Regions from separate parts of the Bacillus sp. KH172YL63 genome, predicted to be linked through region 2. Evidence: a T-box and tRNA genes for the amino acid it is inferred to sense, from the RefSeq annotation. Region 2 holds a T-box; the other holds one or more tRNA genes.
What was found. A T-box is a leader RNA that pairs with one kind of tRNA and senses whether it is charged. The one in region 2 lies ahead of tyrS (tyrosine--tRNA ligase), so its partner is inferred to be a tRNA-Tyr.
Positions count from the first base shown of each region.

Region 1 (15,252 bases), 1.1 Mb from region 2:
GCATCGTACCAGATGACCCCGAGGTTCTCATAATGTGGTGAAACGCCTGCAAGCGTCCCGATTGCGATACTGTGATCCCCGCCAAAGATCAGTGGGAACTCCCCGCTTCCAATAACATCATCCACCTTGCCTGCAAGCGTCTCACTCGCTTCAGCAACCGCTTTCAAATTACGCAGGTTTGTATCCGGGTTATTATGTACTCGTTCAGCCTGACCGATTTCGATATCTCCAAGGTCACGGATCTCATAACCAAGGTTCTCCAGACGCTCGACAATCCCGGCATAACGGATCGCACTCGGCCCCATGTCGACACCTCTTCGCATTTGCCCCAAATCCATCGGCACACCGATAATTGAAATATTTTTCTTCATCAAAAATTCCCCCTATTCTAAATATATCTACCTCTATTGTATCCATATATGGCTCGATGACTCAACTGGACAAGATTGTGTATATATATGCGGGAGTGGGGGTTACATAAACTGATGCTTTTTTAAAAGGGATTGGGTTGGCGGTGGCGGTTTTGAAAGGCTGTTTTCGTAAACATTGTGGCTTTTAAAAAAGTCAGATGCGGTTGATTTCCGCTCCAGATGCTCGCTTTCCGCGGGGTTGGCGATGAGCATCTTCCGCTCCAATCAACCATCGAGGATAAAAACCGGAAATTCAATGAATTAACTGCTTATTCATTTTTTGAAGAGTAGTGATTAACGTCAATGAAGCACATTGCCCTTGATTCATTGCTATGGGAATTTTTTCATTCCATAGTCTCAAATTCCCGAAGATGCTCACATGTTCGTCTAATAATAGCAACAATCTATGCGAACAGAGCCTTTTGAAAATATATCTGTATTTTTGAAAATAAGTCCCTCGTTTTGAAAATAAATCCGGATTTTTGAAAAGAAGTTCCTCGTTTTTGAAAATATACTCTGATTCTAAGAGAGAAGCCTCTCCCTTTTGAAAACAAACACCTACAAATCAATAACAATCAGCACTCATCTCCACCAGCGAGCACAAAAACTGCAGATAACTCCCCCGTTTAAACCTATATAAACAAAAAAACCTCAAATCTCCTGAGAGATTCAAGGCTTAATCATGTCGTATGTATGGTGGAGCCTAGCGGGATCGAACCGCTGACCTCCTGCGTGCAAAGCAGGCGCTCTCCCAGCTGAGCTAAGGCCCCATAAATATCAATGTATAGAGAAATTCCCACACCAAACGATGTGAGAAATTCTGTGATGAGCCATGAAGGATTCGAACCTTCGACCCTCTGATTAAAAGTCAGATGCTCTACCAACTGAGCTAATGGCTCGTAAATGGCTGGGCTAGCTGGATTCGAACCAACGCATGTCGCAGTCAAAGTGCGATGCCTTACCGCTTGGCTATAGCCCAATATTGACTTGAATGGCATAAAAAAGGGACATTTATAGGATGTCCATTTTACACATGAATATACAAAATGGTGGAGGGGGGCAGATTCGAACTGCCGAACCCGAAGGAGCGGATTTACAGTCCGCCGCGTTTAGCCACTTCGCTACCCCTCCAGCTAAAAAAATGGTGCCGGCAAGAGGACTTGAACCCCCAACCTACTGATTACAAGTCAGTTGCTCTACCAGTTGAGCTACACCGGCATATATGGTTATCAAACATTATAAGTAAAGATGGTGGAGGATGACGGGATCGAACCGCCGACCCTCTGCTTGTAAGGCAGATGCTCTCCCAGCTGAGCTAATCCTCCGGTATGTAATTCGTTTAGAAAAGAAAATGGTGACCCATACGGGATTCGAACCCGTGTTACCGCCGTGAAAGGGCGGTGTCTTAACCGCTTGACCAATGGGCCTTACTATAAAAAGAATAAAAGCTTCCAACCGGGCTCGAACCGGTGACCTCTTCCTTACCATGGAAGCACTCTACCTGCTGAGCTATGGAAGCAATGGCTCCGCAGGCAAGATTCGAACTTGCGACCGATCGGTTAACAGCCGATAGCTCTACCACTGAGCTACTGCGGAATGATATTGCCTGGCGACGTCCTACTCTCACAGGGGGAGATCCCCCAACTACCATCGGCGCTGAAGAGCTTAACTTCCGTGTTCGGCATGGGAACGGGTGTGACCTCTTCGCCATAGTCACCAGACTAATTGCTTACAATGACAAATATTATTATATAATATTTTGTGAAATTTTCAAGGGCTAAATTTAAAAATTTATTCCCTGAAAACTAGATAAAGGATTGATGTCAAGAAAGCCGAATATCAGCCGATTGTTCATATAAATATGACTCTTTGTGGTTAAGTCCTCGATCGATTAGTATCAGTCAACTCCACATGTCGCCATGCTTCCATCTCTGACCTATCTACCTAGTCATCTTCTAGGGATCTTACTCACTTACGTGATGGGAAATCTCATCTCGAGGGGGCTTCATGCTTAGATGCTTTCAGCACTTATCCCTTCCGCACATAGCTACCCAGCGATGCCTTTGGCAAGACAACTGGTACACCAGCGGTGCGTCCATCCCGGTCCTCTCGTACTAAGGACAGCTCCTCTCAAATTTCCTGCGCCCACGACGGATAGGGACCGAACTGTCTCACGACGTTCTGAACCCAGCTCGCGTACCGCTTTAATGGGCGAACAGCCCAACCCTTGGGACCGACTACAGCCCCAGGATGCGATGAGCCGACATCGAGGTGCCAAACCTCCCCGTCGATGTGGACTCTTGGGGGAGATAAGCCTGTTATCCCCGGGGTAGCTTTTATCCGTTGAGCGATGGCCCTTCCATGCGGAACCACCGGATCACTAAGCCCGACTTTCGTCCCTGCTCGACTTGTAGGTCTCGCAGTCAAGCTCCCTTGTGCCTTTACACTCTGCGAATGATTTCCAACCATTCTGAGGGGAACCTTTGGGCGCCTCCGTTACTCTTTAGGAGGCGACCGCCCCAGTCAAACTGCCCACCTGACACTGTCTCCCACCCCGATAAGGGGCGCGGGTTAGAATTTCAATACAGCCAGGGTAGTATCCCACCGATGCCTCCACCGAAGCTGGCGCTCCGGTTTCCAAGGCTCCTACCTATCCTGTACAAGCTGTACCAAAATTCAATATCAGGCTACAGTAAAGCTCCACGGGGTCTTTCCGTCCTGTCGCGGGTAACCTGCATCTTCACAGGTACTATAATTTCACCGAGTCTCTCGTTGAGACAGTGCCCAGATCGTTACGCCTTTCGTGCGGGTCGGAACTTACCCGACAAGGAATTTCGCTACCTTAGGACCGTTATAGTTACGGCCGCCGTTTACTGGGGCTTCGATTCGCACCTTCGCTTGCGCTAAGCACTCCTCTTAACCTTCCAGCACCGGGCAGGCGTCAGCCCCTATACTTCGCCTTACGGCTTCGCAGAGACCTGTGTTTTTGCTAAACAGTCGCCTGGGCCTATTCACTGCGGCTCTCTCGGGCTTGCACCCTACCAGAGCACCCCTTCTCCCGAAGTTACGGGGTCATTTTGCCGAGTTCCTTAACGAGAGTTCTCTCGCTCACCTTAGGATTCTCTCCTCGCCTACCTGTGTCGGTTTGCGGTACAGGCACCTTTTTCCCTCGCTAGAGGCTTTTCTTGGCAGTGTGGAATCAGGAACTTCGCTACTATAATTCGCTCGCTATCACAGCTCAGCCTTCACGATGACGGGATTTGCCTCATCATCAGCCTAACTGCTTAGACGCACATATCCAGCAGTGCGCTTACCCTATCCTCCTGCGTCCCCCATTGCTCAAACGGAAAGAGGTGGTACAGGAATATCAACCTGTTGTCCATCGTCTACGCCTATCGGCCTCGACTTAGGTCCTGACTAACCCTGAGCGGACGAGCCTTCCTCAGGAAACCTTAGGCATTCGGTGGATGGGATTCTCACCCATCTTTCGCTACTCATACCGGCATTCTCACTTCTAAGCACTCCACCAGTCCTTACGGTCTAGCTTCGCAGTCCTTAGAACGCTCTCCTACCACTGACACCTAAAGGTGTCAATCCACAGCTTCGGTGATACGTTTAGCCCCGGTACATTTTCGGCGCAGAGTCACTCGACCAGTGAGCTATTACGCACTCTTTAAATGGTGGCTGCTTCTAAGCCAACATCCTGGTTGTCTAAGCAACTCCACATCCTTTTCCACTTAACGTATACTTTGGGACCTTAGCTGGTGGTCTGGGCTGTTTCCCTTTCGACTACGGATCTTATCACTCGCAGTCTGACTCCCATGGATAAGTCTTTGGCATTCGGAGTTTGTCTGAATTCGGTAACCCGATGAGGGCCCCTAGTCCAAACAGTGCTCTACCTCCAAGACTCTTACACATGAGGCTAGCCCTAAAGCTATTTCGGAGAGAACCAGCTATCTCCAAGTTCGATTGGAATTTCTCCGCTACCCACACCTCATCCCCGCACTTTTCAACGTGCGTGGGTTCGGACCTCCATTCAGTGTTACCTGAACTTCATCCTGGACATGGGTAGATCACCTGGTTTCGGGTCTACGACCACATACTAAAATTCGCCCTATTCAGACTCGCTTTCGCTGCGGCTCCGTCTTATCAACTTAACCTTGCATGGGATCGTAACTCGCCGGTTCATTCTACAAAAGGCACGCCATCACCCGTTAACGGGCTCTGACTACTTGTAGGCACACGGTTTCAGGTTCTATTTCACTCCCCCTTCCGGGGTGCTTTTCACCTTTCCCTCACGGTACTGGTTCACTATCGGTCACTAGGTAGTATTTAGCCTTGGGAGATGGTCCTCCCAGATTCCGACGGAATTTCACGTGTTCCGCCGTACTCAGGATCCACTCAAGAGAGAATGAAGTTTCAACTACAGGGTTGTTACCTTCTTTGACGAGCCTTTCCAGACTTCTTCGTCTACTTCATTCCTTTGTAACTCCGTATAGAGTGTCCTACAACCCCAAGAGGCAAGCCTCTTGGTTTGGGCTACATCCCGTTTCGCTCGCCGCTACTCAGGGAATCGCAATTGCTTTCTCTTCCTCCAGGTACTTAGATGTTTCAGTTCCCTGGGTCTGCCTTCCATACTCTATGTATTCAAGTATGGATATTGTTCCATTACGAACAATGGGTTCCCCATTCGGAAATCTCTGGATCAAAGCTCACTTACAGCTCCCCAAAGCATATCGGTGTTAGTCCCGTCCTTCGTCGGCTCCTAGTGCCAAGGCATCCACCGTGCGCCCTTCATAACTTAACCGAATTGGTTGTTACATAAGGTTTAAAACCTAAAATGGCGATACTCGGTAATTTTCTTGACTATCAATTTATCTTTATCTAGTTTTCAAAGAACAAATTTCTGTCTCAGAAGAGACAAAAAGTTTTGATGATAATTAAACCATCAAAACTGAACAAAACTTCGACTGTCAAACGTTTTAGTAAATCTTCCTTAGAAAGGAGGTGATCCAGCCGCACCTTCCGATACGGCTACCTTGTTACGACTTCACCCCAATCATCTGTCCCACCTTAGGCGGCTGGCTCCAAAGGTTACCTCACCGACTTCGGGTGTTACAAACTCTCGTGGTGTGACGGGCGGTGTGTACAAGGCCCGGGAACGTATTCACCGCGGCATGCTGATCCGCGATTACTAGCGATTCCAGCTTCATGCAGGCGAGTTGCAGCCTGCAATCCGAACTGAGAACGGTTTTATGGGATTGGCTAAACCTCGCGGTCTTGCAGCCCTTTGTACCGTCCATTGTAGCACGTGTGTAGCCCAGGTCATAAGGGGCATGATGATTTGACGTCATCCCCACCTTCCTCCGGTTTGTCACCGGCAGTCATCCTAGAGTGCCCAACTGAATGCTGGCAACTAAGATCAAGGGTTGCGCTCGTTGCGGGACTTAACCCAACATCTCACGACACGAGCTGACGACAACCATGCACCACCTGTCACTCTGTCCCCGAAGGGGAAAGCCCTATCTCTAGGGTTGTCAGAGGATGTCAAGACCTGGTAAGGTTCTTCGCGTTGCTTCGAATTAAACCACATGCTCCACCGCTTGTGCGGGCCCCGTCAATTCCTTTGAGTTTCAGTCTTGCGACCGTACTCCCCAGGCGGAGTGCTTAATGCGTTAGCTGCAGCACTAAGGGGCGGAAACCCCTAACACTTAGCACTCATCGTTTACGGCGTGGACTACCAGGGTATCTAATCCTGTTTGCTCCCCACGCTTTCGCGCCTCAGTGTCAGTTACAGACCAGAAAGTCGCCTTCGCCACTGGTGTTCCTCCAAATATCTACGCATTTCACCGCTACACTTGGAATTCCACTTTCCTCTTCTGCACTCAAGTTCCCCAGTTTCCAATGACCCTCCACGGTTGAGCCGTGGGCTTTCACATCAGACTTAAGGAACCACCTGCGCGCGCTTTACGCCCAATAATTCCGGACAACGCTTGCCACCTACGTATTACCGCGGCTGCTGGCACGTAGTTAGCCGTGGCTTTCTGGTTAGGTACCGTCAAGGTGCCGCCCTATTCGAACGGCACTTGTTCTTCCCTAACAACAGAGCTTTACGATCCGAAAACCTTCATCACTCACGCGGCGTTGCTCCGTCAGACTTTCGTCCATTGCGGAAGATTCCCTACTGCTGCCTCCCGTAGGAGTCTGGGCCGTGTCTCAGTCCCAGTGTGGCCGATCACCCTCTCAGGTCGGCTACGCATCGTCGCCTTGGTGAGCCGTTACCTCACCAACTAGCTAATGCGCCGCGGGTCCATCTGTAAGTGGTAGCTAAAGCCACCTTTCAACATTCCCTCATGCGAGGGAATGAATTATCCAGTATTAGCCCCGGTTTCCCGGAGTTATCCCGATCTTACAGGCAGGTTACCCACGTGTTACTCACCCGTCCGCCGCTGATATCAGGGAGCAAGCTCCCATCAATCCGCTCGACTTGCATGTATTAGGCACGCCGCCAGCGTTCGTCCTGAGCCAGGATCAAACTCTCCGATAAAAGTTTGAATAGCTCTTTAAAAATAAATCTAGAATTAACGTTGACGTATTGTCTTGTTTTGTTCAGTTTTCAAGGTTCAATGTTTGTCCTCTTCCCGAAGAAGCGACTTTATTAATTTAACACATCCGCTGATGTGTTGTCAACTGGTTTTAAAAATTATTTATTGGTGTTTCTTCTAAATAATTCAATGTGTTTCAGCGACGTTTACTACTATAACAAGATTTCAAAACTCGGTCAATACATTTTGTAAAGTTTTTTTCATAAATGTTTCATTTACTACAACGGCTCTTTATTTAAGCGCTCCCGCCGCCTGCAGAACCGCCCAAATTAAAAGCTCCCGCCTTTGTCCAAGCAGAAGCTGTTGTGAATCAGTATGTTTCTTTTTTATTTGCAGCCGTCTTCATATATTTCAAACATTCCTTCTGGCTTGCAAACCGCTTAAAAAGGGAAAACAGAATTTTGTATCGTTCATCCATTGCTCTTTTAACGATATGATCAATGCGAGAATCTTTCAGATCAAACAGTATTTCATCCATTTCTCTTTTCAGCAAATACTCTATTTCTTGCTTCTCTCTGTCATTTATCATTAACCCCAGCAAGTATGTCACCCCTTAATGTTTGTATTTGTAGTTTTTTCCATTAAACGGATTTTATAATCATTTTTTTATGAGTTAGATATTTTTTCCGAGGACATGCATATTCATAGTAGAGATAGACGGTTGAACGGAGGGATTGGATCGTGAATACGTTTTATACGGTAAGGGCAAGTAAATTGAAGCAGATTAGTTTGATCATCGTGATTTCTTTCTTCACTGCATTACTTGTTTACAGCAGCAACCTTTCGACCCTTTCTGTTTTCAGCACTAAGGATGGCCCAAAGGCGATTTATAAAGGGGAAAAAGGGGTCGCTGTGACCTTTAATATCGGCTGGGGAGATGAAAAAGCCAAGCCGATCCTGGAAGAGTTAAAAAAGCTGGACGTCGGATCCGCTACGTTTTTCCTGTCCGGTGCATGGGCAGAGAGGCATCCTGACCTTGTCGAACAGATCGTGAAGCAAGGGTATGAAATCGGAAATCTCGGCTATGCCTATTCCGACTATACAGAAATGGAACCGGCAAAGATCAAACAGGATATCCTGAAGGCCGATACGGTTTTTAAAAAGTTAAATGTGAAAGACGTGAAGTTATTGCGGGTGCCTACCGGACATTTTGACAAAGAAACGTTGAAGGTTGCAGATTCACTCGGCTTGTCGGTCGTCCATTGGAGCGTGGATTCAAAAGACTGGACCAATCCAGGCAGAGAAGAAATCCTGAACAATATTCAAAAGGCGAAAAAAGGGGACATCATCCTCCTGCACGCTTCTGACTCTGCGAAGCAGACAAAAGATGCATTGCCAGCCATCATCAAAGAACTGAAAGGCAAAGGTTCCTTCATTACAGTGTCAGACATGATTTCAAACGGAGACGCCAAGTCATCGCTCATACAGTAAGAAAGCCCGCTGATTTAAAAATCAGCGGGCTTTCTTCTTATCAGCTTTTGATTGATTGCTTCTGTTGTCTTTCCATTTGCGACTTCTCTATGTACTTAGGAAGACGCAGCAGCTGGAATGCGTTACAGGCGAGTAAGGCAAGCAGCATAAGGTAAAGCCACTTCACTGAATTCACAAGCAGGACAGGCAGCCATTCAAGCGTGGTCACGACAATCATAAAAAACAGCGCTGACACAAAAGTATTGGTCTGTGACTGTGATTGACGGTTCTTCATGTAAGCCACACCCAGCCCGACCACGAGAATGCCAATGCCAAGGAGAATATATGGCGTATATGATGCGCCGTCCGTTGCGAACGCCCTGAATCTGAAATAAATCAAATCAAACAGGACAAGGCCGATCAATATGAGCTGCACAGGGTTCCATAGGCTCTTGAACATGCCCATACCAAATTGATGGATGGTCAAGTAAGCGAAATAGCCCATCTGACTGATGACACTGAATGTGAATCCGACGAAGATGAACCATAATAAACTTGATAAAATGCCGATCACGTTACCGTCTTGAAAATAGGGTCCGAACTGATCCCACCGGATGAGGAGAGATGCCACACCGGTTACAGCTCCACCGACCACTAACGTATGAATGAATAAACGAAGCCAATTGCGGATGGTCACTACGATTTTCCTCCAAATATAAAGATATGCACTCCCTTGATTGTACCAACGCCTGTTTAAAAAATCCAGCAGATATCTCAGTGCATATTTTTTTCATTCTTCCTCATATTAAAGGTAAGGGAATTTGTATGGAAGGAGCCTACCCATGAAAAAATATTCCTTGCTTTTACTACTGACGATCCTCCTCCTTTCCGCTTGCGGAGGCGGCGGGGATACAGGCAGTGGCAAAATGGATTATGAAGAAACCAAGAAAATGGTTGTAGATATATTGAAGACCGATGACGGCAAGAAGGCCATCCAGGAAGTGATGTCTGATGACAAAATGAAATCAGAACTGATCATGGACCAGACTGTCGTGACCGAAACCATCTCCAAAACCTTGACGTCCAAAAAAGGGACTGAATTCTGGAAAAAGTCATTCGAAGATCCCAAGTTCGCAGAAGCAATGGCGAAAAGCATGAAGGATGGCAATGAAAAATTATTAAAAGACCTGATGAAAGACCCCGAGTATCAGGGAATGATGATGGACCTCCTCAAGGATCCGGAATTCACGAAAGAACTGACTGAAGCATTGAAAAGCCAGGAGTTCAGGGAACATCTGCAAAAAGTCGTCATCGAAACGTTCGAAAGCCCCTTATTCAAGGCGAAGCTTCAGGATGTGTTGATGAAGGCTGCCGGAGAAATGAAGGACGGCGGCAAAAGTAGTGAAGGCGGCGGTTCTTCCGATGGTGAGCAGGATAGTTCCAGTGATTCTGGAGGTTCCGGCAGCGGAGGACAGTAGGGCTCAATCGTAAAAAAGACAAATGCAGGCTGCATTTGTCTTTTTTGCCGTTTATTATGAAAGTTTCTCAATGACTTTATGGGCGATTTCCCCGTAAATCTGACCGAGTCGGTGATCCTCCCCGTATATGGAAGGAGCAAAGTCCTCTTCATTCCAATCCGGCTGTTGAAGGGGAAGCTTGCCAAGTAAATCGGTACGGAGCTCCTCAGTGAGCTTCTCGCCACCGCCTTGACCAAATACAAATTCCTTCTCGCCGGTCAGCTTGCTTTCGAAATAGGACATATTTTCGATTACCCCTAAAATCTCATGATCAGTCTGAAGGGCCATCGCGCCGGCACGAGCCGCTACGAAGGCAGCCGTCGGATGAGGCGTCGTTACGATGATTTCCTTACAATGCGGAAGCATCGTATGCACATCCAATGCCACGTCCCCCGTTCCTGGCGGCAGGTCTAATAATAGATAATCGAGATCGCCCCACTCTACTTCAGAGAAGAAGTTGTTCAGCATCTTCCCAAGCATCGGCCCTCTCCAGATGACAGGCGCATTGTCCTCTACAAAGAAGCCCATCGAGATGACCTTCACTCCAAATCGTTCTACCGGGATAATGCTTTCCCCACGGACGACCGGACGTTTAACGATTCCCATCATATCAGGCACACTGAATCCATATATGTCTGCATCCACAAGTCCAACCTTCTTGCCTTGACGTGCCAGGGAAACAGCCAGGTTCACAGATACCGTCGATTTCCCCACTCCGCCTTTTCCGCTCGCAATAGCAATAAAGGTCGTCTTACTTGCCGGAGATAATAAATCCGTGCCTTCCCCGCCTGCTCCTCTATGCTTCTCTAGCTCTTCTTCCGGAAGTTCAGTGAAACGGATCCCTACTGATTCCGCACCGTTATCTTTTAAAAGCTGTACAATTTGCTGCTGGAACTGCATCTGCTCTCCGGTACCTGTCTTGGCAATTGCCACCTTCACACTGATATGGCTCTTTTCTTCCTTGACCGAAACATCGACAACACCGTTTGTTTCTTCTAACGTTTTATGTAAAAAAGGATCCTTCAATCCAAATAAAAGCTCCCGTGCTTGTTGTTCTGTTACCATGAATATCCACCCTTTTCTATGTATTCGTTTTCAAATATCTGCCTACAGTATAACATATTCTCACTTGAATGAATGCTCAAAAGGTTTTGAATGCTTTTCGTGAATAATAATGGGTGCGCTTATACATTGGTGCTCATTAGCTGCCCGCAGGACTGACTGTCTTCTTACTTCAACTTCATCTGGCTTAACAAACTGAGCCAAGGCCTTACCCTTTATCCGAATGAAACAACACCGCTCTGACACCCCTTACTCCTTTTTCCCTATAATGAAGTTCCAAAACCCAAACAAAAAAGCTGAGAGGTCATTCCTCATCAGCTTTTTCTTCCGTATCCATCGTCATGTAATTCAGTACGCCCTGATAGATGGAAGCAGCGATCTTTTGCTGGTAGTCTTCTTTCAGAAGGTTTGCCCTTTCGCCTGGATTGGATAAGAAACCGATCTCCACGAGGGCACCTGATTTTTTCGCGTGTTTAAGGATATAGACATTTTGAAGACCTTTCGCTTCCCTTGTCGTGTTTTCCAGGTTCCGGATCAATTCGCTTTGAATGGCTTTGGCCAGTTCTTTGTTTTCTTCGTATTTAGGATTATAGAACGTTTGGGCACCGCTCCATCTTGCAGACGGGATGGAGTTTAAATGAATGCTCAAAAACAGATCCGCCTGTGATTCATTGATGAGCGTGAGCCTCTTCTTTAAATCCTCGACTTTCCGGCGGCTGTACCCCCGGGTCCCGTCATCTGCGAGATCTTCATCCTTTTCCCGGGTCAAGATGACGAGGGCACCCTGTTCCTGGAGGTAATCCCGTATCATCAGGGAAACGTTCAGCGCAATGTCCTTTTCAAGGGCAGCCTCATCTCCTGCACCCCCATCCGGTCCGCCATGCCCCGGATCGATATAGATGATCTTACCCGACAGCGGCAGATTCCATGAATGCCATGTATCCCTGTCCAGTATCTTATATTGAATAATGAATAATAAAACGGCCAGTGCAGAAATAATCCCGATCACCTTTAGTTTCTGACTCATTCCAGTCCTCCTGTTTACAGTTTCAACAGTGATGTGCCATCTCCGTTGTCCATACTAAAAAATATGGGACAAGAATGAGTTTTAGAACCTATTTTAGTGCAGGCGTAATTTAAGCCGCTTGATGCCCTTTTCATATCCTTCATTCCACCAGGTTTCCACAAAATGCTCACAGCAATAATAGAAGGACTCGTCCACTTCATTCGACACACCCATCTCGGACCAGTACAGCCAGAAATTATAGAGCGTATCGATGAAGTGCTTCATTTCATCGGCACACCGCTTCTTTACCGCTTCAAGGTTCTCTCCCGAGTGACCAAACTTGCTTACCTTGCCTCCCAGGAGATATGCTTCGATCGCCACATCGAAACACGCCTCGTCAAAGCCCTGCTGCATAAAGACACCGCCTTGCACTTTTATATATCCAAAATGCTTCCTCACACTCTCCTGAAGCATTTTAATGGAAATTTCCTTCAATAATGTTCTTTCCGTCTTAATTTGCTTTTCTCTTCTCTTTGTATTGAAAGTTGTAATAACGTTCAAACTTCATCCACCCCTTTGAACGTATTTTCCTACCCAACACACCACTTCATTCGCTCAACTGTTACCAATTTTTTGAGGGACGGACCTCCGAAATTGCCCTGATCGGAGAATCGATTCCAGTCACAGCAGCGTTTTTGTGAGGGGCGAGACGTGAAATCGGAGGTCCGTCCCTCACAGAAACGCACAACAAAAAAGCCCAGCCGAATGAATCGGCTGAGCTTTTGTTTGAAATAATAATTAACGCTTAGAGAATTGTGGCGCGCGACGTGCACCTTTAAGACCGTATTTTTTACGCTCTTTCATACGAGAGTCACGAGTTAATAATCCAGCGCGTTTCAGTGTACCGCGGTACTCAGGATCAGCTTCCAGTAAAGCACGAGCGATTCCGTGACGGATCGCACCAGCTTGACCAGCATAGCCTCCACCATTAACGTTTACTAAAACGTCATAGTTACCAAGAGTTTCAGTTGCAACTAGAGGTTGCTTAATTACTTCTCTTAGTGCTGCGAATGGGATATAAACTTCTACTTCACGATCATTGATAACAATGTTTCCGTTACCTGGTACTAAACGTACACGAGCTACTGAGCTCTTACGACGACCAGTTCCGTAATATTGAACTTGAGCCAAGATAATAACCTCCTCTTATTAATTATCCACGAAGTTCGTAAACTTCAGGTTGTTGTGCTTGATGTGGATGCTCTGCTCCAGCATAAACGTGTAATTTCTTGAACATTTGACGACCTAGAGAACCTTTTGGAAGCATACCTTTGATAGTAAGCTCTAACATTTTCTCTGAGTAGTTTGTACGCATTTCTAATGCTGTACGTTGTTTTAAACCACCTGGGTGATTAGTGTGACGGTAGTAGATCTTGTCCGTTAACTTTTTACCAGTTAGTTCAATTTTTGAAGCATTAAGAATGATCACATGATCACCAGTGTCAACATGTGGTGTGAATGTTGGTTTGTGTTTTCCGCGTAGAATTGAAGCAACTTCACTTGAAAGACGTCCAAGAGTTTTTCCTTCAGCATCTACAACGAACCATTTACGATCGATTTGGTTGGCTTTAGCCATATACGTTGTACGCATGATTTAACCTCCTATTTAATGAATCCGTAGTATTTATTTTCTAATCACAATAAGTTTCCGGGGCTTATCGTGGGGTTAATAACATACCATATGCTATCTTATCTTGTTCCCAGTCTATTGTCAAGAGAATGTTACACCAGGATTAGTTGTTTTAGTATTTTTTTTATAAACTTGTTTATGATCTTACATAAATAGATTAGTCTTACTGTCTGTTCGGGTTGATTTGCGCTCCGGGAGCTTGCTTTCCCCGTCCCGGCAGCGAGCGTCCTCAGGCTTCGCCAATCCCGGTGTCACCCCACCTTCCGCTTCAATCGGCAAAAGGTTTAGGGACCGGTTCCCTCCTCAGACATGCGAATCACCCTCTAATTCTCATCAGACCCATAATCCACCTTCCACAAATACAATCCGTGGGGCGGGGCCGTCTTGCCTGCCCGGTCACGATCCCTCGCTTCCAGGATGGGGGCCATATCATCCGCAGCTCTGTTACCAGAACCTACCTCCAGCAAAGTGCCGACAAGAATCCTCACCATGTTATAGAGAAATCCATTCCCGACAAAGGAGAAAATGATTTCTTCACCATGTTCCTGGATGTCGATGCGGTGGATCTTCCTTACCTTATCTTCCACCTCGGTCTTTGCAGAGCAAAAGCTCGTAAAGTCATGCTCACCGATCAACGAGGCGGCAGCCCTCTTCATATCCGTCACCGACAATGGCTGGGGATGATGAAGGGCGAAATGCCTGTTGAACGGGCTGCGCGACTGACCGGTGTATACACGGTACCGATATTCCTTCTGTACAACAGAGAATCTCGAATGAAAGTCAGTTGAAACGAAGGCCGCCTCTTTCACGGTCACTTCATCCGGCAGCCGGGTATTCAATACGACCGGCCATTTCTCTTCGGGGATGGACAGCGGTGTATCGAAATGAAACACCTGCCCGTTCGCATGGACACCTGAATCCGTCCGGCCAGATCCACTGATGCGAATCTGTTCTCCTTTATGGATGGTCGACAGGATCTCTTCTATGACCCCTTGTACGGTTCTCTCACGGGGTTGAACCTGATACCCATGAAAATGGGTCCCATCATATGCAATGGTACATTTCACTCTTTGCATGGCTTACACTCCCATTATCCTCTGAAGATGAGCAGAACGGCTGTCAGGAGGACAAGTACGATCATCGCACCCGTATCCTTCTTATGCCAGGACAGCAGCCTGTATTTCGTTCTTCCTTCTCCCCCTTGATACCCCCTTGCTTCCATGGCGGTCGCAAGGTCTTCTGCCCGCTTAAAGGCACTGACGAAGAGCGGGATCAATAAAGGGACAATCGCTTTGATCCGGTCTTTCACCGGGCCAGAAGAAAATTCAGCGCCCCTGGCGATCTGCGCTTTCATGATCTTGTCTGTTTCCTCCATCAGCGTAGGGATGAACCGAAGAGAAATCGACATCATTAGAGCAAGCTCATGAACAGGGAACTTGATCTTCCTCAATGGATTCAACAACGTCTCGAGTCCGTCTGTGATGGTGATCGGAGACGTTGTCAACGTCAGAAGTGACGTGACAAGGATAAGATAAAAGAATCTCAACGAAAT
Region 1 is NZ_AP022842.1:164,066-179,317, reverse strand. It holds gene rocF (arginase) at 1-371, opposite strand, end outside; tRNA gene KH172YL63_RS01010 (tRNA-Ala) at 1,105-1,180, opposite strand; tRNA gene KH172YL63_RS01005 (tRNA-Lys) at 1,237-1,309, opposite strand; tRNA gene KH172YL63_RS01000 (tRNA-Gln) at 1,315-1,389, opposite strand; tRNA gene KH172YL63_RS00995 (tRNA-Tyr) at 1,458-1,541, opposite strand; tRNA gene KH172YL63_RS00990 (tRNA-Thr) at 1,553-1,628, opposite strand; tRNA gene KH172YL63_RS00985 (tRNA-Val) at 1,660-1,735, opposite strand; tRNA gene KH172YL63_RS00980 (tRNA-Glu) at 1,763-1,837, opposite strand; tRNA gene KH172YL63_RS00975 (tRNA-Thr) at 1,857-1,929, opposite strand; tRNA gene KH172YL63_RS00970 (tRNA-Asn) at 1,932-2,006, opposite strand; rRNA gene rrf (5S ribosomal RNA) at 2,015-2,131, opposite strand; rRNA gene KH172YL63_RS00960 (23S ribosomal RNA) at 2,282-5,217, opposite strand; rRNA gene KH172YL63_RS00955 (16S ribosomal RNA) at 5,411-6,957, opposite strand; gene KH172YL63_RS00950 (hypothetical protein) at 7,326-7,556, opposite strand; gene pdaB (polysaccharide deacetylase family sporulation protein PdaB) at 7,697-8,446, shown strand; gene KH172YL63_RS00940 (KinB-signaling pathway activation protein) at 8,487-9,122, opposite strand; gene gerD (spore germination lipoprotein GerD) at 9,268-9,903, shown strand; gene KH172YL63_RS00930 (Mrp/NBP35 family ATP-binding protein) at 9,958-11,007, opposite strand; gene cwlD (N-acetylmuramoyl-L-alanine amidase CwlD) at 11,309-12,031, opposite strand; gene KH172YL63_RS00920 (DUF2521 family protein) at 12,125-12,571, opposite strand; gene rpsI (30S ribosomal protein S9) at 12,809-13,201, opposite strand; gene rplM (50S ribosomal protein L13) at 13,224-13,661, opposite strand; gene truA (tRNA pseudouridine(38-40) synthase TruA) at 14,024-14,776, opposite strand; gene KH172YL63_RS00900 (energy-coupling factor transporter transmembrane component T family protein) at 14,791-15,252, opposite strand, start outside.
Region 1: it has a tRNA-Tyr gene. The T-box ahead of tyrS (tyrosine--tRNA ligase) is inferred to sense a tRNA for this amino acid. The anticodon was not compared.

Region 2 (15,252 bases):
ATCTTGAAAGCTATGAAAAGACCTATGCATCATTCGATTGGAAGGATGCGGAGAAAGAATTTTCATGGGCGGAAACAGGGCGTGTCAACCTGGCACACGAAGCCATCGACCGCCACGCGGCTTCTTTCAGGAAAAATAAAGTCGCGCTTTATTACCGGGATGCAGACCGTGATGAAAAATATACTTACGCGGATATGAAGAAATTGTCCAACAAAGCAGGGAACGTATTAAAGCGTTTCGGGGATGTTGAAAAAGGGGACCGGGTCTTCATCTTCATGCCAAGATCACCGGAATTGTATTTCTCCGTATTGGGTGCGATCAAGCTCGGCGCCATCGTCGGCCCGCTCTTTGAAGCATTCATGGAAGGAGCGGTAAGGGACCGTCTTGAAGACAGTGAAGCGAAGGTGCTGATTACGACGCCTGAACTGCTGAAGCGGGTACCGGTCAGCGAACTGCCGAACCTGAAGCATGTGTTCCTTGTAGGGGAAGACATCGAGGAAGACGACGTGCATGTCGACTTCATGGCTAAATTCGCAGAAGCAAGCGATAAGCTTCAAGTGGAATGGGTAGACAGGAATGACGGCCTGATCCTTCACTATACGTCAGGATCGACCGGCAAACCTAAAGGGGTGCTCCACGTCCACAATGCGATGATCCAGCATTATCAAACGTCCAAATGGGTGCTTGACCTCCAGGAAGAAGACGTGTACTGGTGCACAGCCGACCCGGGCTGGGTGACGGGGACTTCCTACGGTATCTTCGGCCCGTGGCTGACCGGTGCATCGAATGTCATCGTCGGCGGCCGCTTCAAGCCGGAAAACTGGTACAAAACGATCGAAGACTACGGTGTGACCGTCTGGTACAGCGCACCGACCGCCTTCAGGATGCTGATGGGTGCAGGGGACGAAGTCGTGAAGAAGTTCGACCTGAGCTCACTCCGCCATATCCTGAGTGTCGGAGAGCCGCTTAATCCGGAAGTCGTCCGCTGGGGAATGAAGGTATTCAACCTCCGCATCCATGACACATGGTGGATGACGGAAACCGGCGGACAGCTGATCTGTAACTACCCAAGCATGGAAATCAAGCCAGGCTCGATGGGGAAACCATTCCCGGGCGTGAAGGCCGCAATCGTCGATGACCAAGGGAATGAAGTGCCGCCGTACCGGATGGGGAACCTCGCCATCAAAAAAGGCTGGCCTTCGATGATGAACCAGATCTGGAATAACCCGCAAAAGTATGAATCCTACTTCATGCCGGGTGACTGGTATGTATCCGGGGATTCTGCCTATATGGATGAAGACGGATACTTCTGGTTCCAGGGCCGCATCGATGATGTCATCATGACGTCAGGAGAACGGGTAGGACCTTTCGAAGTCGAAAGCAAGCTGGTCGAGCATCCTGCTGTCGCAGAAGCAGGCGTGATCGGAAAGCCTGACCCTGTCCGAGGTGAAATCATCAAAGCATTCATCGCCCTCCGCGATGGATACGAAGTGACGGACGAATTAAAAGAAGAAATCCGCCAATTCGTCAAAAAAGGGCTCGCTGCCCACGCAGCCCCGAGGGAAATCGAATTCCGCGACAAACTGCCTAAAACCCGCAGCGGTAAAATCATGCGCCGCGTATTGAAGGCATGGGAATTGGATCTGCCGACAGGTGATTTAAGTACAATGGAAGATTGATAGAATGAAGGCCTCCGGATTGCGGGGGTCTTTTTTTTGTGGGAGTTGGGAAGAAGGGGGGCTGCCGGGTGGATGGCTGATTGATTTGGGAAGGGGGAGGATTGGAAGTGTCCGTGTGGAAGATTGATTGATGGGGAAAAGCGGTAAATTGAACGATTTTGTCCGAAAAGGGTGTGAATTAGTAGAGTTCATGCTTGGAATCTCGTGAATTTAAGTATAGTCCTTTAAAAAATCAAACTATAATTGGTTTTTTGGAGGGTTCATACGTCGGGACGCAAGGCGTGTCCTGATATATGAGCCGGATTTGGGATTTATGAGCTGGTTTCCAGATATATGAGCCCGATTCAAAATATATGAGCGGCTTTTCTGATATATGAGCAGGCTCTCCCGATATATGATCTCTTTGTCGAAAAATCGTGAGGGCTGCCGGCTTCAAGCGACATCATTGACATTCCAAATGTCCGGTTCCCCCCACCGACCAGCCGACAACCAGCCACACAAAAAAAACGAGAGAAAGCCAAAGCTTTCCCTCGTCTCATAAAAGTATTCAGTTCTGTTCAGCAGGTGGATCCGGTTCGGCAGGCGGCTGTGTCCCGCCGTCGCCTCCGCCATCTCCGCCTCCGTCATCTGCCGGTGGTGGCGGCTCCGGTTTGTCCGGTTTTGGTGGAGGATCGGCCGGTTTGTCACCAGGTGGTTTCGGATCCGGCTTTTCAGGTTTAGGCGCTGGCTTCGGTTCAGGCTTTCCGATCTGTACCGTGTTGGAATGGGCGGATTCTTTGCCGGCTACATCGACTGCAACCACATAGTATTCACCGTTTCCGACTGATACGGCATAGCTTGCGCCTGATTTGACGCTGCCGACTTTGCCGCCTGATTTTTTGTAGACCCGGTATCCGACGACGTCACCGCTTGCGGACGGGGTCCACGTGATCTTGTTTCCATTTCCGCTTGCTTTGACGGTTCCCGGTGCGGCACCGTCGTCTGAAATTTTATTTTCTGCGATGAGGACGTTTTTGAAACGTTCATCGCCTTCTGGAATCAGTTTGTCTGGATTTCCAGGTACAGCACCGAAGATGTTTTTCACAAAGTCCGGGTTTAGGATGACGCCAGGCTGTGAGAATTCTGCCGGTGTGTTAGGAAGTGCCAGATATTTCTTTCCGTTGACCATGACGTAACGGCTCATGAGCAGGCTGTCGTCTGTCTTGGTCGGGACGTATTTGGCGTTGAACAGGTCACTCTTCACGAGTCCTGCCTGACTGCACGCTTCTGATGGAAGCAATCCTGAGATCGAACAGAAGGATCTTCTGACAACCCCTTCAGGCTGCTGGAATCGTGCATCCGGATCAATCAGTTCCGGTGCGAGCGCTCTTGTGTCATTCAGCAGGTATGACCATAAGCGGATGTTCCGCAGTCCGTAATGTCCGTACTGTGCACGTGAGCCGGCTGTGTTCAAGGAAGAAGGTGTGTCATATCCGAACCATGTACCGAATGTGATGCTCGGATTGGATGCGACGAACCAGTGGTCCTTGTAGTCCTGACTCGTCCCTGATTTTCCGGCCCAGTCTGATCCGAAATTCAGGAAGGTTTTTGCATAGCGTCCTGTTCCTAGTGAATGGTTCAGCGTATCCCTCATCATATCGATTGCGAGATAGGCCGTTTGCGGACTGAATACATCCACAGGATCAACTTTGTGCTCATACACGACATTGCCGTCTTTGTCGACGATCTTGTCGATCATATAGGCGTCGAGGAACTTACCGCCGTTGGCGAATGTTGTGTAGGCATTGACGTTTTCTTCGACTGTCACACCGGTCGTTGTGGCACCGAGTGTGAGGGACAGGTTATTGTCATATCTGCTGGAAAGGGAAGAAAAGCCCATCTTCAGCAGGAATTCCTTGAAAGGATTTCGGTTGTAAATGTTCGCATACGTTCTGACGGCAGGGAGGTTAAGTGATTCTGCAAGGGCATATCTTGCAGGGAACAGTCCCCGCTCCCGGAATGAATAGTTCTCAGGTGTCCAGCCGTTGATGTTGACCGCCACATCAGGAATCGGTGATCCCGGTGAGATGTAGCCGTATTCGAGTGCCGGTGCGTACGCAAGCAGCGGTTTCATCGTCGAACCGTTCGATCTGTGTGACTGGGTGGCATGGTTGATCTGCTCCAGTTTGAAATCACGGCCGCCGATGAAGCTGATGATGCGTCCTGTTTTATTTTCGATCATCATTGCGCCGACCTGGACCGGCTGCTCCACTTCTACTTCTTCTCCGGTTTCTGGATCCGTTTTAGTGATCGTCTTGGTTGGTCCGTACATTTCGTAGGCGTCTTTTGTTTTCTGCATTTGATCATAAATCTTTTTATTGATGGTCGAGTGGATCTCGTAGCCGCTTTGGCGTACGTTCCGGTCGGCAAGCGTCCGGTATTTGTCTTCGAGCTCATCATTGTTCTTAAGATCTTCTTTTGAGTAGCCGTCTTTTTCAGCAAGGACGTTCATCATGATATCGACTGCACGGCTTTCAAGCTCGGCAGTCAGCCATGGATACTGCTCCTGTGGTGATGGCTTTGGTTCGACGAAGTCTTTCGTGATGTCATAGGCGACGGCATCGTCGTATTGCTTTTGGGTGATGTAGCCTTCCCGGTGCATCCGGTAGAGGACCGTGTTTTTACGGCTCATCCCGGCTTCGAGATTTTCTTTGACTTCACCGTTGTTCTTGAATGGTGTGTACGAGAACGGTGCCTGTGGAAGTCCCGCGATGAAAGCAGCCTGTGGCAGGGTTAAATCCTTTGCTTCCACGCCGAAGATCCCTTTGGCAGCTGACTGGACGCCGGCGATGTTTTGACCTGATGAATTACGGCCAAGTGTCGCCACGTTCAGATAGGCTTCCAGTATTTCGTCTTTATCGAAGAATCGCTCCAGGCGAAGGGCAAGGAGGATTTCCTTTGCTTTCCGTTCGAACGATACTTCATTCGTCAGGATCTGGTTCTTGATCAGTTGTTGGGTGAGGGTACTTCCACCCGATTGGGTAGATGAATTCGTGAACTCCTGGAGGACGGCACGCATGATCGCTTTCGGCACGACTCCGTTATGTTCCTTGAAATATTCATCTTCCGTTGCAATGACCGCATTCCGCAGATCTTCTGAGATATCTTCGAGCTTCACTTCTTCACGTTCGAGGTCTGTCCGGAGCTTTCCGAGATATACATCGTCGGAGAAGTAAAGGCGTGATGTTTCTTCATAGTTGTAGATGTCCTTTTTCATCTGGTCATAAGGACGGATCGGTTCTTCCTTGACGAGGGAAGCGAAATAACCCGCTCCGACGCCTCCTGCAAACGCAAATCCTAAAATGAGTGTGACAACAAGGATCAGGGACAGGTTCCAAAATACGCCGTATGTAATTCTTGCTCGTTTCTGAAATCTGGTATTTGAAAAGAACCTGATTGCAGGGTCTAATTTTTCGAGTAATAAGTTCCATTTTTCCTTCATATATCATTCCCCCCAGAACATTCCCATTATAGCATATTTACAGGAAGGCTGTGGTAAAAAGTCAAATGATATGGAAGTTTTACAGCAAGTGAAGTTGACTATTATGTGTGGATATGGTAAAAACCTTATATAGTGATAAGAATGAAAGTCCGCTGAAAAGGTGGATTTCAACCATAAATGTGTGATCGCAATGAGAGGAACGAGTAGTCTGCCTTCCCTGTTACATAGAGAGTCAGTGGTTGCTGGAAACTGACACAAATGGCAGATGAATTACATCCTGGAGCTTTTGCTGTGAACCTATAAGTAGCAGCAAACGGTGGAAGCCGTTATCTTCGATGAGTGAAGGATGTATTCCTTAATTTGGGTGGTACCGCGCGACAGCGTCCCTGCATATATGCAGGGACTTTTTTATTGTCTAAAAAGGGTATTGCTGCACATTTTACCAAAAAGGAGGAAAATAGGATGGATTTACTAAAAGATTTGGAATGGCGTGGAATCACGTATCAGCAAACAGATGCTGAAGGACTGAAGGACGTATTGAATAAAGAGAGCATTTCGATTTACTGCGGGATCGATCCGACGGCAGACAGCATGCACATCGGTCATCTGCTTCCATTCCTGACGCTCCGCCGTTTCCAAAATCAAGGGCATCGTCCTCTTGTGTTGGTCGGGGGCGCAACAGGCTTGATCGGTGATCCGAGCGGGAAGAATGAAGAGCGTAAACTGCAGACGATTGAAGCGATCCAGGGGAATGTGGCAGCCATCAAGAATCAGCTTGAGAGCATCTTTGATTTCGAAGGTGACAACGGTGCGGTCATGGTGAACAACTACGACTGGATCGGCGCGATGGACGTCGTCACGTTCCTGCGTGATTACGGTAAGCATGTCGGGGTGAACTACATGCTCGCGAAAGATACGATTTCATCCCGCCTTGAGTCTGGGATCTCTTTCACCGAGTTCACGTACACGATCCTGCAGGCGCTTGACTTCAACCACTTGTATGACAACTACAACTGTAAGCTTCAGATCGGGGGAAGCGATCAGTGGGGCAATATCACGACTGGTCTTGAACTGATCAGACGTACACATGAAGAAGAAACGAAGGCATTCGGATTCACGATTCCGCTTGTGACGAAAGCAGACGGGACGAAATTCGGTAAAACGGAAAGCGGAGCGGTGTGGCTTGATCCGAAGAAAACGTCTCCTTACGAGTTCTACCAGTTCTGGATCAATGCTGCAGATGCGGACGTGGTGAAATACTTGAAATACTTCACGTTCCTGTCTCATGAAGAAATCGACGCCCTTGCACAGTCTGTTGAAACCGAGCCTCATCTTCGCAAGGCGCAAAAAGCGCTCGCAGAAGAAATGACGAAGCTGATCCACGGTGAAGAAGCCCTTGATCAGGCGATCCGCATCACCCAGGCGCTGTTCAGCGGTGACATCAAGTCATTATCTGCTTCTGAGATCCTCGAAGGATTCAAGGATGTCCCTTCATTTGAACAGGCAAAAGGAGAAGAAATCGGTTTGATCGACCTTCTCGTCAACGCCAAGATTTCTCCTTCCAAGCGTCAGGCCCGTGAAGACGTAGGAAACGGTGCGATTTACATCAACGGAGAACGTGTGACTGATCTTCAGCATGTAATGGGTGAAGCCGACAAGATCGAAGGACAATTCACGATCATCCGCCGCGGAAAGAAGAAATATTTCCGGGTTCAGTACGTATAATAGAAAATAGAATCTATCAGTGCGGTATCCGTTCTTGCCATGAGAGCGGGTGCCGTGCTTTTTTTACCTGAACCGCCACTCATATTACTGTAAATGGGAGTTTGGTCGGAGTTGTCAACAGGGAGGATATGTGGTTTAATATCGTTAGCCTTTTGTAAAACGTAACGATTACGATTATGGGCGGTGGACGACTTAATGCTTCAACAAGAATAGGGAAAGGATTTTATTTATCTTTTAAATCGTAATGATTTCGTTTTATTGAGGTGACCTCAGGAAAAAAGATCTATTTCCTAAAAATTTCAATTTATCTTCACAACCGGCTTGTACAATGACAAAGGTAGGGAGGTGAGTGTTACACGCTGGAGGCTATACATAACTGAAAAGGATAGAACGATTCATAATTTATATTTTAAAAATCGTAATGATTTCGTTTTATTACTTAGAAGGGGAACTACAACAGATTGAGGTGAAGCGTGATGAAAACGAAATATGAACTTCTGTGCGCGCTGCAGGTCATTGAGTTCGAGATTTCACTGCTCGCAGATTACTCAAGGGAATGTGATGAGTGTTACGAATTGTTGAGGCAAAAACTTGATGAGCTGTGTGGGTTCATTAAAAGTGAAGAAAATGACGGGAGGTGGAAAGAGTGGGGCTCGCTGCATGAAATCAAGGAGCTGTCTGAGAAGTTGAGAGAAACGTCAGTGAGTGCGTTGTGTGACATGGAGAAATATCAGTCTCTCTCTGCAGGGCAACGGAGTCTTGGACGTTATTTGTCTTCCCTTTCAGAATCGGTCAGGGAAGAGTACCGCCAATATCATATACATAGTGACTCAAAGGTGCTGTTCATCGGCTCCGGGGCATTTCCGACAAGCGCACTCACGATGGCGCAGGAAACCGGTGCAAGCGTCATCTGCCTTGATTTCGATCAAGAGGCGATCACGTTGTCGAAGGAAGTGGCAAGGCTGACAGGGCTTGAATCCCAGCTGTCTTTCCTGCACGGGGAAATTCATCAATATCCTGATTTGAATGGGATTACACACGTATTTATCGCTTCACTCGTCAAAAACAAACTCGAAGTGATTGAAGAACTGAAGGAAAAGGTGGAAGAAGGGGCGAAAGTGGTCGTCCGCTACGGGAACGGTTTGAAATCCGTATTCAACTACCCCCTTGAGGAGACGTGTTTGAACGGATGGAGTCAAAGCCTGCAAGAGGGTGATGCCATTTACGACACGCTCTTATTGGTCAGAACAAATGAATGGACAGAAGAAAGGGCGTGAGAGAGTGGAACATACATTAATTATCGGGGCCGGTCCTGCAGCTGTCCAGACGGCGGTACTTGCAGGACGTGCCTGGAAGGGGGACGTGTCGGTCGCAAGCCGCCCCGGCAGCCGGTTCAGGAAACTGAAGGAGAATTGCGTCCTGAAAGCAGAGGCGAAGGACAGACCAGCCATGTCAGGAGAAGTGAGCGTCTCACGTTATTACGATGGATTTACGAAAGTCCCTGACCGGTATTCTACAATTATTCTTTGCACACCGGATGACGCGTATGGTGACATCCTCGAGTCGCTTGAAATCCATAAGCGATCACGGGTGCAAACGGTCATGCTGCTGTCACCTGGAATGGGGGCAAACCGGGCGGCGGAGAGCATCATTCGGCATCAGCAGGTGGAAGTCATCAGTCTGTCAAACTACTATGCTGCAACAAAGTTTAAAGAGAATTCATTCATCGCTTTTACAAAAGCCGTCAAGAAAAGGATATATGCAGCATCCAACAGGACCGGGACCGGGCTGGAAAAGGTGAAGCAGTTATTGGGTCCAACCGGTATTGATGTAGTGGTGAAAGACGCTCCGATTGAAGCTGAGTGCAGAAACATTACGACATATGTTCATCCCCCGTTCTTTATAAATGACTTCTCGCTGGATGAGACGTTGGCCGAAACCCGGTCGGTCAAGTCATTGTACAAGCTGTATCCGGAAGGGCCTGTCACTCCCTCGGCCATTTCTGACATGGTCAAGCTGTGGAAAGAATGTTCTGTTCTTGTCGAAAAGCTTGGGGGAGAGCCGGTCAACCTGCTTCAATTTCTCCATGATGATAATTATCCGGTGAGGGAGGCTTCGCTTTCCCGCGCTGATATTGATGGATTCATAGACTTTGAAACAGTGAAACAGGAATATTTGTTATACATACGCTATGCTTCCCTGCTGATTGATCCGTATTCGGAACCGGATGTGGAGGGAAGATATTTTGAGTTTTCGAAGGTGCCGTATCAGCAGATATCTCAGAATGAAGCCGGTGAATGGGTGCTGCCCCGGATTCCGTTGGAGGATTACAAGAAATTGAAGGTCATCAGTAGATTGGGGCGGGAATGCGGCGTCAGCTTGTCAATGACCGGGGAATTGATCACCAGGTTTGAACGGCGGGTTAACGGGTGGCAGAAAGAAACCGGAAGGATCATCGCAGGCTTCTGTCCTGACGGAGGGGAGGGGGCTGTATGAAAAACGGTGTACTGTTAGCGATTCTGTCTTCCTTGATTTTCAGCATCATGAATGCCCTGGTAAAAGGCGTGGGGGACTCGATCCCGTCGTCTGAAGTCGTATTTTTCAGGAGTTTCATAGGAGCTGCCCTTATCTTTCTTATCATGAAGCGGAGAAGCGTTCCGTTTTCCCGGACCGGAATCCCGATGCTTATCCTGAGAGGGATGCTCGGTGCATTTTATCTGCTCGCTTATTTTTATACGATTTCACAGATCACGCTGGCAGATGCAAGCATACTCGCACATTTGTCCCCGTTCTTCGCGGTCCTGTTTTCCTTTTTATTTTTAAAAGAAAAGGTTCCGAAAGGGGTTCTCATAATCCTTCCCCTTGTCGTAGCAGGGATTGTGCTGGTGGCAAAACCGGGTGTGTACAGCTCTTATTCCGTTCATGCGTTGGTCGGTGTGCTTGGTGCCTTATTCGCGGGGGGAGCGGCAACGAGCATCCGGTATTTAAGTAAAACCCATCATTCTTATGAAATTGTATTCTATTTTCTGGCAGCAGGAACGATTGTGGCGCTGCCGATCATGTGGGACAGCTTCGTCATCCCGTCGCTGAGCGATACCATGTTCCTGATTGCGATCGGGGTGGTATCCCTCATCGGACAGGTGTTTCTGACGAGCGCCTTCACCCATGAAAAGGTTGTTGTCGTCGAGATTGCCCGTTACATCGGAATTGTGTTCAATGCACTGTGGGGATTCCTGTTCTGGACAGAAATTCCCGATATATACACGATTTCCGGAGGCATCTTGATCGTCGCAGCCTGTATATTACTGTCACGAAAGAAGCAAACACGGCCATCAGCAGTGGTCGCTTTACCAAAAAAATAAAGGATAGACGAAAAGGAGAATACATGATGTCAAAGAAAACATTGGCCGCCTGGATGATGATTGGGTTCATCGTCCTGTTCGCTGCGGCATGTTCGTCAAGTGAGAAAGCAGAGACAGAAGAAAAGAAGGAGTTGACGTTCCTGTCCAAATTCCCGAGCGATACGATGGATCCCCACTTGAACTATACGCCGGTGCGTGCAGGGATAGCTGAAACACTGGTGAAAATCAATGAAGAGTTGAAACTCGAGCCTTGGCTTGCAGAGAAATGGGAAAGCGTCGATGGAGGAAAAACGTGGACTTTCACCATTCGGGACGATGTCACTTTCCAAAATGGAAAGAAGCTTGACGCTGAGGCAGTCAAGAAATCGTTGGAAAGAAATATTGACGTCAGTGAAGCGATGAAGTCTGCACTGAAGATCAATCAGGTAGAGGCTGACGGACAGATCCTGACCCTTTCCCTGGAACAGCCGCTGCCTGAGCTGCCGTCTGAACTTGTCCATCCGAATACCGCGATCATCGATGTGGACGAAAAAGAGACAAACACAGACCCGGTCGGTACCGGGCCATTCAAAATCACTTCCTTCAAAGCGGACAGCAAAGTCGAACTTGAGCGTTATGAGGAGTACTGGGACGGCAAGCCGAAGCTTGAGAAAGTAGTGCTTACCTTCAATGATGACGCCAATGCCCGCACCCTTGCCCTTCAATCGGGGGATGCCGATGTCGTGTACCGTCCTGCTTTTGAAAGCATGGAGGAGCTGAAGAAAGATGACTCGATCAAGGCCGATGTGGTGCCGGGTATCCGGGCGCAGATGCTGCTTTATAATTTTGACGGCATTTTCGGAGATAAACATATCCGGAAAGCCTTCGATTATATGATCGACAGGGAAGAGGTTGTGGACAGCACCCTTGCAGGATTTGGCAAGCCGGCAGGGGGTCCATTCGTATCTGAGTTGCCATTTGCCAACAATGAAACGAAAGTGTTTGATCTGAAGGAAGCGAAGAAGCACCTTGCTCATGCCGGTGTGGAATGGAAGGACGGCAAAGCAATGAAAGATGGAGAAGAGCTTTCGTTGAAAATCATTACTTATTCGTACCGTCCGGAACTTCCGCTGATGGCACAGATCCTTCAGTCCAACGCAAAGGAACTCGGGATCGAGATGACGATTCAGCAGGTTGAAAACATTGATGAAGAAATGGCTTCAAAGGACGATTGGGACATTTCCACATACAGCCTTCTGACTGCTCCACGTGGAGATGCAAGCTATTTCCTTCATACGGCTTACATGCCAGGCGGTTATCTTCATGATGCAGGAAGGATTGAACATAAGGAATTGCAAAAAACGATCCAAACATTGAACGGTACGGTGGATCAACAAAAGAGGCAGAAGCTTGCCATGGAGGCAAGTGACATCATCAATGAAGAGTTCCTTCATTCGTTCATCGTCCATCCAAGCAATGTTGTCGCTTATAAAGAACATGTAAAGAACTGGGTGACGAGTAAAAGTGAATTTTATATGCTGACGAATGATTTGGATGTCGTGAACTGATGAATTTGATCGCAAGGAGGGTTACGGAGTTTATTCTGTTCCTGACCGTCCTGTCGTTTGTGAGCTTTACATTCATTCATCTGGCCCCCGGCGACCCTTTGGATGCAATGCTCCAAACCGATGAGGTGGCGGTCTCCGGGGAACAGAAAGAATTGCTCAGGCGGGAACTCGGCCTGAATGAACCGTTGTATATTCAATACGGGAGATGGATGCTGAAGTTCTTTCGATGGGATTTGGGAGAATCGTACACAACGAAGCAGCCGGTCATGGATGAACTGTTGGACAGGCTTCCTGCCACAGTGCAACTGACGATGATGTCCCTTGTTGTCATGACGGTCATATCGGTGCCGCTTGGAAGCCTTGCTGCCGTTTGCCGGAACAGATGGATTGATCAGCTGAGCAGGGTGTTCGCCTTGCTCGGCGCATCGGTTCCGAGCTTTTGGATGGGGCTACTGCTGATTGATTTGTTTGCGGTGAAGCTCGGCATGCTCCCGTCAATGGGAATGGGGACGTTTACCCACCTGATCCTTCCGTCAGTGACGCTTGGTCTTGCCATGTCAGCTGTATATGTAAGGATCCTGCGCTCGAGCTTACTTGACAGCCTGGGGCAGGATTTTGTCCGTGCAGCGAGGGCGAGGGGATTATCAAGGAAACGTGTCTTTTTTGCCCATGCTTTCCGTCACAGCCTTACGCCGGTCATCACGATGTTTGGGGTGAGCCTTGGGAGCCTGCTCGGCGGAACCGTCGTCATCGAAGTGCTGTTTGCATACCCGGGAATCGGAAAGCTTGTGGTAGACAGTATATTGGAACGGGATTACCCTGTCATTCAAGGGTACATCTTTTTCATGGGGCTGCTTGTCATGATGATCAATTTGACGGTCGATGCTTCCTACCGCTTTCTCCACCCTGAAATCAGGCTGAAGGAGGTGAAGCGGCAATGGTACGAACGGGAAAAAAGCGCCGGCTGATTGGCGCGCTTGGATTATGCTTCATTCTTTTCGCTTTGGCCCCATCCCTTTCTCCTTATGATCCGCTTCAAGTGGACCCGGGCAACAGGCTTCAGACGATGAGCAAGGACCACCTGCTCGGGACGGATCATCTTGGGAGGGACGTCTTATCACGGATACTCGAAGGTGCTTATACAACGGTCGGGATCAGCTTGATCATCATGGGAATGGTCCTGCTGATCGGGGTGCCGGCAGGATTGATATCCGGCTATTTCGGCGGCTTGATCGACAGGATGTTCATGAGGGTGACCGACGCTGTGATGGCGTTTCCCGATTTTATCGTGGCGATTGTGTTGAGCGGGCTGCTTGGGCCGGGGATGCTGAACCTCATGTGGGCGATCGTCCTTGTGAAATGGACGAGCTATGCCCGCTTGGTCCGGAGCACGGTATTAACGGAAAAGAAGAAGGATTATATGAAAATTGCAGCACTCAATGGGGTGCCAGGTTTCAAAGCGATGAGGAAACACCTCCTCCCCCATGTGGCAGGTCATGTCCTCGTCCTTTGCACATTGGATCTTGGGAAAGTGATCCTGATGATCGCAGCCCTTTCCTATATCGGCCTCGGTGCCCAGCCCCCGTCACCGGAATGGGGAGCCATGCTTAATGACGGCCGGGCCTATTTTCACAACGCCCCACATCTGATGTACATTCCAGGATTCGCCATCGTCATCGTCGTCCTGATGTTCAATCTGGCCGGAGACCATTTGAGGGACCGATTCGATGTGAAAAAGGAGGGAGCATGATGCTCGAAGTAACCGATTTGACCATCTGCAATCAAAATAGACCGCTTGTCGATCATATTTCTTTTACCATTGAAAGTGGGGAATGGTACGGCCTGGTCGGTGAGAGCGGAAGCGGAAAAAGCATCACTAGCTTATCGATCGGGGGACTCCTGCCGTCCTCCCTGCACATGAAGGCAGGAAGCATCAGGTTTCAAGGGAGGGACATGGTCAACATGAACCGCCGTGAGAAGTCATGTATGCTCGGACATGGACTGTCATATGTCTTTCAGGACTATCAGGGTGCGTTCACCCCTTTTATGAAAATAGGAAAACAGTTTGATGAAGTGCTCCGTGCACACACTTCATTGAAGGGGACCGAAAGGAGAATAAGTGCTTTGGAAGCGTTGAAAAGGGTGAAGCTGCCTGAGGAGAAAGTGTACGGAAGTTATCCTTTTCAATTGAGCGGCGGTCAGCTCCAGCGTGCCTCGATTGCAATCGCGATGATGCTGAAGCCGTCCCTGCTGGTCGCCGACGAAATCACAACAGCGCTCGACAGCATCACGGCCGCTCATATTCTGAAGCTTCTGGATGACATGGTGAAAGAAACGAATTGCTCGGTCCTGTTCATTACCCATGATCTGAGAAAAGTGAAAAAATATGCAGACCGCATCGGGGTGATGGAGAAGGGGAAAATCGTGGAGAGTGGTTTTGCCCAGGACGTATTGTCCGCTCCTTCACACCCTTATACACACAAGCTCCTCCAGTCGCTCCCGGAACTACCCGAGAGCCGTCGCCGCCTGTGGACGGGAGAAAGGGAGGGAATGTGTTAGTGGAAAATGAGCTATTACTGGCAAAAGAATTGACAAAATCCTATCAGTTGGGAACACCTGTGATAAAAGATGTATCCTTCTCGATCAGTAAGGGAGAGTGCGTAGGTCTCGTTGGTGAAAGCGGGAGCGGAAAAAGCACGCTTGCCCACTGCTTATTAGGTTTGGAAGATGTTGATCGGGGGAAGATAGAGTTCCTTTCCACACCCATTTCAATGATAAAAGGGAGCTTTCGCCGTAAAACGGGAAGAAATCTCCAAGCCGTCTTCCAGCAGCCCTCTGCTTCCTTGAATCCAAAGCTGAAGATCATAGATTCCCTTATGGAAGCACTCGATATGCAGCAATCCTACGGCAGGCATCAAAGAAGAAGGAAAGGAGAGGAGCTGCTTGATATGGTCAGGCTTCCTTTATGGACGCTCGACGCATACCCCCATGAATTAAGCGGTGGGATGAAACAGCGGGTGAACATCGCCCGTGCCGTCAGCACAAAACCGCCCCTCCTTATTCTCGATGAGCCGACCGCTAGCCTCGATGTGTCAGTCCAGGCATCGATCCTGAATCTTTTCAAAGATTTGCAGGAAGAACTGGGACTTGCGTTCCTGTTCATTACCCATGACCTCGCCGCCGCGGCATATATGAGTGACAGGATTCTTGTCATGAAAGATGGAGGCATACGTGACTCCTTTCAAAAAGAAGACATCTTCGCTGAAGAAAGGCACCCCTATACACAGGAGTTGATCAGGGTGTTTGTCTAGACCGGACATATTGAAAAATCCGAATGCTCATCGTGCATTCGGATTTTTTGATTTCATGGGGTCGGTGTGGTGAAGGGCTTCTCTGCGAAATGAGTTTTGCACATACAAAAAAACACTGCCCATAAGGACAGTGTTTTTCTCACAAAG
Region 2 is NZ_AP022842.1:3,340,187-3,355,438, reverse strand. It holds gene acsA (acetate--CoA ligase) at 1-1,679, shown strand, start outside; gene KH172YL63_RS17160 (transglycosylase domain-containing protein) at 2,227-5,160, opposite strand; T-box leader at 5,342-5,551, shown strand; gene tyrS (tyrosine--tRNA ligase) at 5,623-6,885, shown strand; gene KH172YL63_RS17150 (nicotianamine synthase family protein) at 7,362-8,162, shown strand; gene KH172YL63_RS17145 (opine metallophore biosynthesis dehydrogenase) at 8,167-9,381, shown strand; gene KH172YL63_RS17140 (DMT family transporter) at 9,378-10,247, shown strand; gene nikA (nickel ABC transporter substrate-binding protein) at 10,271-11,794, shown strand; gene nikB (nickel ABC transporter permease) at 11,794-12,762, shown strand; gene nikC (nickel transporter permease) at 12,732-13,544, shown strand; gene KH172YL63_RS17120 (ABC transporter ATP-binding protein) at 13,544-14,353, shown strand; gene KH172YL63_RS17115 (ABC transporter ATP-binding protein) at 14,353-15,105, shown strand.